DNA from 3 places in the Klebsiella sp. F11 genome. Region 3 is predicted to be linked to each of the others. Evidence: predicted binding sites of a transcription regulator. Region 3 holds the regulator's gene; each other region holds the start of a gene.
What was found. The regulator Fur, encoded in region 3, represses iron uptake genes when iron is present. The targets are predictions, from matches to a motif close to ATAATAATGAGAACNACTATCAA.
Positions count from the first base shown of each region.

Region 1: the regulator Fur is predicted to act here: its motif matches at 2,144-2,166, upstream of exbB (tol-pal system-associated acyl-CoA thioesterase).
Region 2: the regulator Fur is predicted to act here: its motif matches at 1,769-1,791, upstream of AC1M2H_RS09265 (TonB-dependent receptor domain-containing protein).

Region 1 covers NZ_CM160060.1:707,702-711,931, reverse strand. The annotation lists gene mgrA (L-glyceraldehyde 3-phosphate reductase) at 1-243, shown strand, start outside; gene AC1M2H_RS03600 (TIGR00645 family protein) at 285-779, opposite strand; gene exbD (TonB system transport protein ExbD) at 919-1,344, opposite strand; gene exbB (tol-pal system-associated acyl-CoA thioesterase) at 1,351-2,082, opposite strand; gene metC (cystathionine beta-lyase) at 2,332-3,519, shown strand; gene yghB (DedA family general envelope maintenance protein YghB) at 3,650-4,230, shown strand, end outside.
Region 2 covers NZ_CM160060.1:1,857,667-1,861,896, reverse strand. The annotation lists gene trhP (prephenate-dependent tRNA uridine(34) hydroxylase TrhP) at 64-1,425, shown strand; gene AC1M2H_RS09265 (TonB-dependent receptor domain-containing protein) at 1,924-4,170, shown strand.
Region 3 covers NZ_CM160060.1:3,984,894-3,989,123, reverse strand. The annotation lists gene chiP (chitoporin ChiP) at 413-1,816, shown strand; gene AC1M2H_RS19730 (ChiQ/YbfN family lipoprotein) at 1,864-2,196, shown strand; gene fur (ferric iron uptake transcriptional regulator) at 2,276-2,728, opposite strand; gene fldA (flavodoxin FldA) at 3,020-3,550, opposite strand; gene ybfE (LexA regulated protein) at 3,701-3,994, opposite strand; gene ybfF (esterase) at 4,128-4,230, opposite strand, start outside.

The DNA.
Region 1 (4,230 bases), 2.4 Mb from region 3:
CTGCGCCTGCTGCAGGAGATGGCGCACGACCGCGGTCAGAGCATGGCGCAAATGGCCCTGAGCTGGCTGCTGAAGGATAACCGGGTGACCTCGGTACTGATTGGCGCCAGCCGTCCGCAGCAGCTGGAAGAGAACGTCCAGGCGCTGGAAAACCTGACGTTCAGCGCCGAAGAGCTGACGCAGATCGACCAGCACGTGGCGGATGGTCAGCTCAATTTGTGGCAGGCTTCGTCGGATAAGTAAACCGCTGGCCCGGTAGCTAAACGCCGCCGGGCAGTCAGGAATCAGTGCTTAACTTTGGTCAGGCGATCGAGATAGCCCATCACAAACGCCGACAGCACAAAGGTCAGGTGGATAATGACGTACCACATCAGCTTATTGTCCGGCACGTTCTTCGCGTCCATAAACACCCGCAGCAGGTGGATGGAGGAGATAGCGACGATGGCGGCTGCCACTTTATTTTTCAGCGAGGTGGCATCCATTTTCCCCAGCCAGCTGAGCTTCTCTTTGCCCTCGTTGATATCCAGCTGAGAGACAAAGTTTTCATACCCCGAGAACATCACCATCACCAGCAGGCCGCCGACCAGCGTCATATCCACCAGCGACAGCAGGGTCAGGATCAGGTCCGACTCCCCTACGCTGAAGATCTGCGGCAGGATGTGGAGAATCTCCTGAAAAAATTTGATCGACAGCGCCACCAGCCCCAAAGAGAGACCAAAATAAACCGGTGCCAGCAGCCAGCGTGAGGCGTACATGGCATTTTCCAGAAAACGTTCCATAAGACCCTGTAAGTTAAAAAAATGAGCGGCATTATATCGCAACCCGCCAGCCTGAATGCAACATCCCGTCGGCGCAGCGGATCGGCAGACGTAAAAAAGGCTGGCGCAAGGCCAGCCTGGGGAGAGATGTCGGTGAGGGCTACTGCGCTTTAACGGTCTCTTCGCCCACCAGACCAATCTTCAGATAGCCCGCCTGATGCAGGGTATCCATGACCTTCATCATCGTCTCGTAGTCCACGGTTTTATCGGCGCGGAAGAAGACGGTGGTGTCTTTTTTACCTTCGGTCAGCGTATTCAGCGCATTAACCATCGTCTCTTCGGTAACCGGATCGTTGCCGAGGAACATGGTTTTATCCGCCTTCACCGACAGGTAGATCGGCTTTTCCGGACGCGGCTGCGGCTGGCTGGAGGACGCGGGCAGGTTCACCTTCACATCAACCGTCGCCAGCGGGGCCGCCACCATAAAGATAATCAGCAGCACGAGCATGACGTCGATAAACGGCGTCACGTTAATATCGTGCATTTCGCCGTTATCATCGAGATTTTCGTTAAAATGCATCGCCATAAAGCATCAACCTACTCGTAATTTCTGCGCGGTACGTACCGGCGTAGTGCCGCTGGCGCTGAGGTCCAAATCGCGGCTTTGCAGCAGCAGAACCTGGGCAGCAACGTCGCCGAGAGTGGCTTTGTAGCTGCCGATCATGCGGGCGAAGACGTTATAGATAACCACCGCCGGGATAGCGGCAAACAGGCCAATTGCCGTTGCCAGCAGCGCTTCCGCGATGCCCGGGGCGACAACCGCGAGGTTGGTGGTTTGCGTCTGCGCGATGCCGATGAAGCTGTTCATGATGCCCCAGACGGTACCGAACAGGCCGACGAACGGGGAGATGGCGCCGATGGTCGCCAGGTAGCCGTTACCGCGGCCCATATAGCGACCGACAAACGCCACGCGGCGCTCAAGGCGGAAACCGGTACGTTCTTTAATACCTTCGTTATCTTCGACGCCAGCCGAGAGCTCGAGCTCGTTCTGCGCTTCGTTGATAAGCTGTGAGCTCAGGCTTTTAGGATGGAAAGCGTTGGCGATATCGCTGGCCTGATCGAGGGAGCGCGCTTCGCCGAGAAGGTGCTGTTCGCGCTTGAGGCGGCGCTTGCTGGAGAGGATTTCCGCACCCTTGCCGAAGAAGATAGCCCATGTGACTATCGACGCCAGAATCAGGCCGATCATCACGACCTTAACGACAATATCGGCATGATGATACATACCCCAAACGGAAAGATCCGCCTGCATCAAATTATTACCCACTCTGAGTCTCCAGGACGTAAATCACAAAATCTGAGCACAATAATATCAAAACGGCATCGAATTGATAGTGGTTCTCATTAGTATTTACACTGTGCAGCAAATCACGTTTATTTTCCCTGCGCTTACGCAGTAAAAAAGTGGCCGCCGGGGGATTTGGTAAAATTTTTGCCTGTATCCGCCGTAAGCCGGTACACATCCGGGTATTCATGCTAGTTTAGACGTCCAGACGTATAAAAACAGGCAAAAAACATGGCTGACAAACATCTTGATACCTCCCTGGTCCAGGCCGGGCGCAGTAAAAAATATACCTTAGGATCGGTCAACAGCGTGATTCAGCGCGCTTCATCGCTGGTGTTCGACACCGTCGAAGATAAGAAACACGCCACCCGCAACCGGGCGAAGGGCGAGCTGTTTTACGGCCGTCGCGGCACGCTGACCCACTTCTCGCTGCAGGAAGCCATGTGCGAGCTGGAAGGCGGCGCCGGCTGCGCCCTGTTCCCCTGCGGCGCGGCGGCGGTGGCTAATACGATTCTGGCGTTTGTTGAGCAGGGCGATCACGTTCTGATGACCAATACCGCCTACGAGCCGAGCCAGGATTTTAGTACCAAAGTGCTTGCCAGGCTCGGCGTAAGCACCGGCTGGTTCGATCCGCTGATTGGCGCCGATATCGCCCGCCTGGTCCAGCCGAATACCCGCGTGGTGTTCCTCGAGTCTCCGGGGTCGATAACTATGGAGGTTCACGACGTTCCGGCGATCGTCGCGGCCGTACGCAGCGTCGCCCCCGAGGCAATCATTATGATCGACAACACCTGGGCGGCTGGCGTGCTGTTCAGGGCGCTGGATTTCGGCGTCGATATCTCGATTCAGGCCGGCACCAAATACCTGATTGGCCACTCCGATGCGATGGTCGGCACCGCGGTCGCCAACGCGCGCTGCTGGGACCAGCTGCGCGAGAACGCCTATCTGATGGGGCAGATGCTCGACGCGGATACCGCCTATATGACCAGCCGCGGCCTGCGCACTCTCGGCGTGCGTCTGCGTCAGCACCACGAGAGCAGCCTGCGCATCGCCGAATGGCTGGCGCAGCATCCGCAGGTGGCACGGGTCAACCATCCCGCGCTGCCGGGCAGCAAAGGGCATGAATTCTGGAAGCGCGACTTCACCGGCAGCAGCGGCCTGTTCTCGTTTATTCTCAATAAGCGGCTGAACGATGCCGAGCTGTCCGCTTATCTGGACAATTTCAGCCTGTTCAGCATGGCCTACTCCTGGGGCGGTTTTGAATCGCTAATCCTGGCGAACCAGCCGGAGCACATCGCCGCCATCCGCCCCGAGGCAGAAGTCGATTTCAGCGGCACGCTGATCCGCGTCCATATCGGTTTAGAAAATGTTGACGATCTGTTGGCGGATTTAGCGGCGGGCTTCGCGCGTATCGTGTAAAGTGACGGCCAGTGGCAATAATTGCGGACGTTCTGTTAGAGGCGGCCGCTTTTGTTGCGCCCGGGATCAAGGTGTTCTGGGCTCTTCAGGAGTACACTAGGCAAAAATACGGTACCACTTAGGAAAGTCCATGGTTGTTATTCAAGAGATTGTCGCCGCGCTCTGGCAACATGATTTTGCCGCATTGGCGAACCCTCACGTTGTGGGCGTTGTATATCTGGTCATGTTCGCGACCCTGTTTCTCGAGAACGGTTTGCTGCCGGCCTCATTTTTACCCGGAGACAGCCTGCTGCTGCTCGCCGGTGCGCTGATTGCTAAAGGCGTCATGGACTTTGTGCCCACCCTTGCCATTCTGACGACGGCGGCCAGCCTCGGCTGCTGGCTGAGCTATGTCCAGGGGCGCTGGCTCGGCAATACCGAGACCGTGAAGGGCTGGCTTTCCCATCTGCCGCAAAAATATCATCAGCGTGCGACCTGCATGTTTGATAAGCACGGGCTGCTGGCCCTGCTGGCCGGTCGTTTCCTGGCCTTTGTCCGCACCCTGCTGCCTACGATGGCCGGGATTTCGGGGCTCTCCAACCGCCGCTTCCAGTTCTTCAACTGGCTCAGCGCGCTGCTGTGGGTCAGCGTGGTCACCGGACTCGGATATGCGCTAAGCATGATTCCTTTCGTCAAGCGCCACGAAGATCAGGTAATGACCTGCCTGATGGT
Region 2 (4,230 bases), 2.1 Mb from region 3:
GGACACTCCCCAACTCGCCCACCAGCTGCGGCGAATCTGACCTGTCATCAGAACGAGAAAATCATGTTTAAACCGGAACTCCTTTCCCCGGCGGGAACGCTGAAAAATATGCGTTACGCTTTCGCCTACGGCGCAGATGCCGTTTATGCCGGCCAGCCGCGCTACTCTCTGCGCGTGCGCAACAACGAATTCAACCACGAAAACCTGCAGCTCGGCATCAACGAGGCCCATGCGCTGGGGAAAAAGTTCTACGTGGTGGTGAACATCGCGCCGCATAACGCCAAGCTGAAAACCTTCGTTCGCGATCTGCGGCCGGTAGTGGAAATGGGGCCGGACGCGCTGATTATGTCCGATCCGGGATTAATCATGCTGGTGCGGGAAAACTTCCCCGAGATGCCGATTCATCTCTCGGTCCAGGCCAACGCCGTCAACTGGGCAACGGTCAAATTCTGGCAACAGATGGGGCTCAGCCGGGTCATTCTCTCGCGCGAGCTGTCGCTGGAAGAGATTGGCGAAATTCGCAGCCAGGTGCCGGAGATGGAGCTCGAAATTTTCGTTCACGGCGCGCTGTGCATGGCCTACTCCGGCCGCTGCCTGCTCTCCGGCTATATCAACAAACGCGACCCGAACCAGGGGACCTGCACCAACGCCTGCCGCTGGGAATACAACGTCCAGGAAGGCAAGCAGGACGACGTCGGCAATATCGTTCACAAATATGAGCCGATCCCGGTGCAGAACGTTGAGCCGACGCTGGGGATCGGCGAGCCGACCGACCGGGTATTTATGATTGAAGAAGCTAAACGCCCGGGCGAATATATGACCGCCTTCGAAGACGAGCACGGCACCTACATTATGAACTCGAAGGATCTGCGCGCCGTCGCCCACGTTGAGCGCCTGAGCAATATGGGCGTGCACTCGCTGAAAATCGAAGGCCGTACCAAATCCTTCTACTACTGCGCCCGCACCGCGCAGGTCTACCGCAGGGCCATCGACGACGCCGCCGCCGGCAAACCGTTCGACGAAAGCCTGCTGGAAACCCTCGAAGGGCTGGCCCACCGCGGCTATACCGAAGGCTTCCTGCGCCGCCATACCCACGATGACTATCAGAACTACGAGTACGGCTACTCGCTCTCCGAGCGCCAGCAGTTTGTCGGGGAGTTTACCGGCGAACGTAACGGCCAGCTGGCGGCGGTGGCGGTGAAGAACAAATTCACCCTCGGCGACAGCCTTGAGCTGATGACGCCGCAGGGCAACGTCAACTTCACCCTCGAGCATATGGAAAATGGCAAAGGCGAAGTGATGCCGGTCGCCCCCGGCGACGGCTACACGGTCTGGCTGCCGGTACCGGAAGATATGGTGCTGCAGTATGCTCTGCTGATGCGCAACTTTGCCGGCCAGAGCACCCGAAACCCACATGGCAACTAGTTTATAAGGGTTATTTTTTCAGTATGCACGGATATTAGAAACGGATCACATACCGTTTCGCTCAAAGCCGGTATTATCCATTTCGCTGAAAAACATAACCCATAAATGCTAGCTGTACCAGGAACCACCTCCTTAGCCTGCGTAATCTCCCTTACGCGGGCTCATTTTTTATTATTAACCCACCTGCCTGATTTCCTCTTTATCGCGGGGACCCATTCGCGATCGTGACCCTGAAATTAAAAATAATGCCCGCCTTTCCCGCAGGGTTTGCTTTCGCCGGCCCGATAGCACACGCCGTTTCGCCCCTATTCATTAGACAGATAATTATAATCACCCCAATTAAATGATAATGATAACTATTTGCATTTGATCAAACGGAAGCATAAACTGCCATCCTTTATTTTTATAGCGTTTTAAACCGGTAATTAACCAGCTATTGGTTTTTCATCGCTTACATTGTTGTATTTTCGATATCTTTTTAAAAAATAAGGAAATTTTATGGGAAAGCGCGCCTTAACCCTCGCTTTATCTACGTCGATTTTTACGGGTTCGACGCTGGCTGAGGGAAAAAATGACGCTGAAGAAACGATGGTCGTTTCATCAACGGGAACCACTGAAAACACCCTCTCCGGATCTGATCTAAACCGATTCAGAGGGATTGCCAATGCCGATATTTTCTCCTCTGAAACCTATATCCAGTCAAATAATATGAGAAACGAGGCGGGTTCAATCGATCCCGGAATCAGGGGACTGCAGGGTGAAGGCCGCGTTCCGGTATTTATTGACGGCTCTCTGCAGTCAACGCATACCTCAAGGGGCTATCAGGGAACCAGCGACAGAACCTACATCGACCCTGATTTAATCAGCAATATCGCCATCAGCAAGGGGGCCTCACAGAATAACAATGCCTTTTCATCCGGCGCCATCGGTGGGGTAATAAATATAAAAACCCTCTCCACCGAGAATATTATCAACCCTGGCAATAGCTATGGCTTACTGCTTAAACTAAGAACCTTTAACAATAATAAAAAGCCGGATATTCCCGATGATTACTCGGCGCAGAGCTATTATCAGCTGACGGACAAGCCCCGCGGGTACGATTTTAGAAACGGCTCCGCCACGCTGGCCTTTGGTTTCAGAGATGATACCGTTGATAGCGTTATTGCCTATAGTAAACGATCGACCGGCAACTATTTTTCGGGGAAAAAGGGATTTGATAAATTCAGCGATCCGGTGGTGTTTAAAAATGAAGAGGTCGTAAACACCTACTTCGAAAGTGAGTCGTTTATTTATAAGCTTGCCGTCAGCGCCGGCGACGATCACCACTTCAACCTTGCCTACCGCAACCATCGTCAGCAGGCCGGCGAAACGCTGGCCGCCTACTGGTATAAAAACGCTAACGACGCCGATTTCGAGCCCCTGCCCGCAGGGGTGGAATCCATGCCGCAGTGGAAGCCCGGCAGCGCGATTGTTAACGCCTACAGCGCCGGATATACCTACGCCCCGGTTGACAACCGGCTGCTTAATCTAAATCTGAACTACTGGCTGACCAATACAAACTTAAAGCAGTATAACGGCCTGTGGGCGCTGGGGACCAATGCTCAGCAATATCTGCACGCCTATAGCAACAATAAAAACGGGATCGCCATCGTCAATGAAAGCCAGCTAAACATGCTCACGCTACGCTACGGCTCGTCAACGCAAAAGGAGACGCTGGCGCCAAAATCTGACGGACTGACCCGCTTTACCGCCTACCCCACCTCGCGGCATGGTGAGAGGCGGGAGAATGCCCTTTTCGTCAACGGGATGATTGAGAGCGGCCCTCTCCAGCTCAATCTGGGAATTAACTATCACAATGCCGAAGCCAAAGATTTTCAGACCAATGAAAGCGTAAAATATCAGGCGAAAGCGGATCTGAGTTCCGAAATAAGCTATGCGCTGACCCCAGGCACAACCCTGTTTGTGAAAGCAGCCAGAAACTACAGAATGCCGAGCCTGTATGAAACCACGGTATCAAACGAGATATTCAGCTATAACCCGGCCAACCCCATTGCGCCGGAGGTCTCCCTGCAAAAAGAAGTTGGGGTTAAGATACATCGCCCGGCTTTATTATCCGCAGAAGATGCGCTTGACCTCTCCCTCTCCAGGTTTAACAACCGGACCAATAACTTTATCTCTCCCGGAATAAAGGATAAAACCGCGGGGATGCCGGCATGGGAGGATAACTTCACGTTTATGAATTATGATAAGCTCGATTTATCCGGCATTGACTTTTCGCTAAAATACAACAGCGAACTGTTCTACTCGGCCATTTCCGCCACGTTCTATAGCAAAACGGCGGTGTGTTCAAACTACTATGCGCAAAAATACAATACCAGCAATTGTAATAACCTCGGCTTCGCCTGGGGGTTAACGCCCACCAGAATCCCCGCTAAACAAAATATCGCGGTGAACCTGGGGAAAAAGTTCCTCAACGAAACCGTCGATGCCGGCATCAGATACCACTATCACTCGGCGAAAACCAACCCCGCGGGATGGCTTGAGGGAACGGCGGCCAACCCGGTTATCGAAATCCCTTCCGGCTACCAGGTTGATTTGTATGGCGAGTATATTTTCAATAAAAATGCGACCTTTTTTGCCACCGTTAATAACGTCACCGATCGCTATGATATCCAGCCCGGAGCGGTTATCAGCATGCCCGATCCTGGCAGAACGGTGATGCTGGGCGTTGACCTCCGCTTCTGATCGTACCCGGCGGAAGCGCTATCCGTGAAGAGGGCGATTTTAGCGCCCTCTTCCCTGCCG
Region 3 (4,230 bases):
AACGCCGCATCCGCGGCGTTTTTTTATGCCCGCAGCTATTGGCTGGCGTAGTTATTTTCGCGATGCGAATTAATCTTGTTTACAGCCGGTAATATATCCCGTCGGGTCCGTTCGTTATTATTGTGTAAAAATCCTTTGTAAGCGCTTTCATCTCAACTTTTATCCTGATTTTGCAAATACTTCCGCGCTAAATGTACGAAATATAAGGCTGTAACAAACAGACATAGATTATGTGCGCTTTGTCATAATCTTAAGCTTTGGTCGGCGAAAGAGATTGATAATTCGCGTCACGAAAAATAGTCTATCCATAGCGGATATGCGAACTTTTACCGCCCCGCTTTTTAGCAGTCTTATTTATTTTTCGCGGCTTGCCTTTGGCTCCGCGTTTTAAAACGTCAAAGAGGATATGCACATGCGTACGTTTAGTGGCAAACGTAGTACGCTGGCGCTGGCTATTGCCGCCGTCACCGCGATGTCGAGCTGGATCGTTGTTCCGCAGGCCAGCGCAGCAGGTTTTATTGATGATTCCACATTAACCGGCGGTATCTATTACTGGCAGCGCGAGCGCGACCGTAAAGACGTCACCGACGGCGATAAGTACAAAACCAACCTTTCGCATTCAACCTGGAACTCCAACCTGGATTTCCAGTCCGGCTACGCTGCCGATATGTTTGGTATTGACGTGGCGGCCTTTACCGCCATTGAAATGGCGGAAAGCAGCGAAAGCGGCCACCCCAACGAAATTGCCTTCTCCTCAAGAAATAAAGCCTACGACGAAGATTACTCCGGCGATAAGAGCGGAATTAGCCTCTACAAAGCGGCGGCGAAATTTAAGTTTGGCCCGGCGTGGGCGCGCGCTGGCTATATTCAGCCAACCGGGCAAACGCTGCTGGCCCCGCACTGGAGCTTTATGCCGGGCACTTATCAAGGTGCCGAAGCCGGAGCCAACTTTGATTACGGCGACGCCGGCGCGCTGAGTTTCTCCTACATGTGGACCAACGAATATAAAGCGCCGTGGCATATCGAGATGGATGATTTCTACCAGAACGATAAGAAGACCAAAGTCGATTATCTGCACTCTCTGGGCGCCAAATATGATTTTAAAAATGACCTCGTGCTGGAGGCCGCGTTTGGCCAGGCTCAGGGCTATATCGACCAATATTTTGCCAAGGCCAGCTATAAATTTGACGTTGCCGGCACCCCGTTAAACACCAGCTATCAGTTCTACGGCACCCGCGATAAGGTCAGCAACGGCGGCGTGAACGATATTTATGACGGCACCGCCTGGCTGCAGGCGCTGACCTTCGGCTACAAGGTTGCCGACGTGCTGGACCTGCGTCTGGAAGGCACCTGGGTTAAGGCCGAGGGCCAGCAGGGCTACTTCCTGCAGCGTATGACTCCAACCTACGCATCCTCTAACGGCCGCCTGGACGTGTGGTGGGATAACCGCTCCGACTTCAACGCCAACGGCGAAAAAGCGGTGTTCTTCGGCGCCATGTATGACATGAAAAACTGGAATATGCCGGGCTGGGCGTTTGGCGCGTCTTACGTTTACGCATGGGATGCGAAGCCGGGCAAAATGGCGACGCCAGATGCCTACTACAACGCGGATAAGCGTCTGGAAGAGTCGGCCTACAGCCTCGATGCCATGTATACCGTACAGGACGGCCGGGCGAAGGGCACGCTGTTCAAGCTCCACTTCACCCAATACGACAACCACTCCGATATTCCAAGCTGGAGCGGCGGCTACGGCAACATCTTCCAGGATGAGCGCGACGTGAAGTTTATGGTTATTGCCCCGTTCACTATTTTCTGATGCCGCAGCGGCGGGCGTAAGCCTGCCGCCAGTCCGTGAGGTTGATTATGAAAAAGCTATTGCTCATCGCCATGCTGGCATCGGGCCTGGTGGCCTGTACGCAGTCACCGGCGCCAAAAGAAGACAGTAAACTGAAGGATGCCTATAGCGCCTGTATCAATACGGCGGAAGGGAATCCGGATAAAGTTCAGGCCTGCCAGAGCGTGCTGAACGTTCTTAAAGAGGATAAGCAGCATCAGCAGTTCGCCACGCAGGAAAGCGTGCGCGTGCTGGATTATCAGCAGTGTATCCAGGCGACCCGCACCGGCAACGATCAGGCGGTGAAGGCCCGCTGCGACCAGATCTGGAAAGAGATCCGCCGCAACAATACCCGGCCCTGATTTCCCCCGTACTTCCTATTTGTGGGCATAAAAAAAGCCAACCTTCGGGTTGGCTTTTTGCTGCTTACGCTGCGGGAAATTATTTTTCCAGCGGATCATGCGCGTGTTCATCTTCGCGGCAATCGCCTTCCGCACAGTGGCCGTACAGGTACAGGCTGTGGTTGGTCAGGCGGATGCCGTGACGGTGGGCAATTTCACGCTGACGCGCTTCGATGGAGTCATCGCTGAACTCAATCACTTTGCCGCAATCGAGGCAAATCAGATGATCGTGATGATGCTGCTGCGTCAGCTCGAAAACGGATTTACCGCCTTCAAAGTTATGGCGGGTAACAATGCCGGCATCATCAAACTGGTTCAGTACGCGATAAACGGTAGCCAGACCGATCTCTTCACCCATGTCGATCAGGCGTTTGTATAAATCTTCCGCGCTGACGTGATGGTTATCCGGCCCCTGCAGCACTTCCAGAATTTTTAATCGTGGAAGTGTGACTTTCAGGCCAGCCTTCTTCAATGCGGTATTGTTGTCAGTCATGCGGAATCTGTCCTGTTGCTAAACGATCTACTTCCATTAGCGGAAGTAATACAGAGAATCACCCGATGTAACGCGTCTCATTATAGAACTGCCATGATGAAATGAAAACCGCAAGCATCGAGCCTTGTATGCTGTCAAAAACGAGGCACAGGCTACAAACTGCGTCACGTCTCCTCGTTAAATCAGAGGACATTGTACAGATATGTGATTAAAAGTTAAAAACTTGTAGCTATTAGTTTTATTGCTTTTACCTATTAATACGGCGATATCCCAAGATAGCGCCGTTAACGATCAGGCGTTTTTGATTTCTTCGAGGTGCAGTTCTTCAGAAACCTGCTTAACCCATTTCTCTACGCGCTCGTTGGTCAGCTCAGGCTGACGGTCTTCATCGATAGCCAGACCGACGAAATGGTCGTCATCGGCGAGACCTTTAGAGGCTTCGAAATGGTAGCCCGCGGTTGGCCAGTGGCCGACGATGGTTGCGCCGCGCGGTTCGATGATATCGCGAATGGTACCCAGCGCGTCACAGAAGTATTCAGCGTAGTCTTCCTGGTCACCGCAGCCAAACAGGGCGACCAGCTTACCGTTGAAATCGACCTCTTCCAGCGTCGGGAAGAAATCGTCCCAGTCACACTGCGCTTCACCGTAGTACCAGGTCGGGATGCCCAGCAGCAGAATGTCATGAGCCTGCAGATCTTCTTTGCTGCTTTTGGCAATGTCGTGAACATCAGCAACGTCTTTACCAAGCTGCTTTTGGATCATTTTTGCAATATTTTCGGTGTTGCCGGTGTCGCTGCCAAAAAAGATGCCGATGATTGCCATGAGTAAAATAACCTCTTGATACTTAATGATGTGGTAGTGGCGTAATGCCCGCAGATAACGGCAATCATAGCAGAACAGGGGAGGGGGCGGAAACAGCAATCACGCCCGACTGCACACTCTGCTACATGAAAGTGCTGTTTTTGCGGTTTCTCAGACTTTACCCTGGCTATGCAGGGCTGCCAGCTGGTTCATCAACATCTCTTCAATCAGATCGCTGCGGTTCATATTGCGGGCATCGGCCAGCTCATTGAGCGCATCGACCGCTTCAGCGTTGAGCTTAAGCTCCACGCGCTTTAAGCCGCGAACTTTGTCGCGTTTAAGCTGATTGCGTTTATTGATGCGCAGCTGTTCGTCGCGCGAAAGCGGATTGGTCTTTGGTCTACCCGGGCGACGCTCGGTTGCGAACAAATCTAATGTCGTACGGTCCGTTTGTTCTTTTGCCATGATTCAGAGTGACTTCGGGGAAACGAGTTGTCGGGCCATTGCCGACACAGATAGCGCGCCATAATACATCAGGCGAACCGCTGCGCCAACGACCGCGGGCATTCTGCGGCGCGGTCGGGCAGTTTTTAGCCAGTTATGCCGCTAAAGAGGAGAGATATCGGCGAATGGCGCGCAATACCGCTTCCGGTTTCTCCGCATGGACCCAATGGCCCGCGCCGGCAATCACGTGCGCGCGG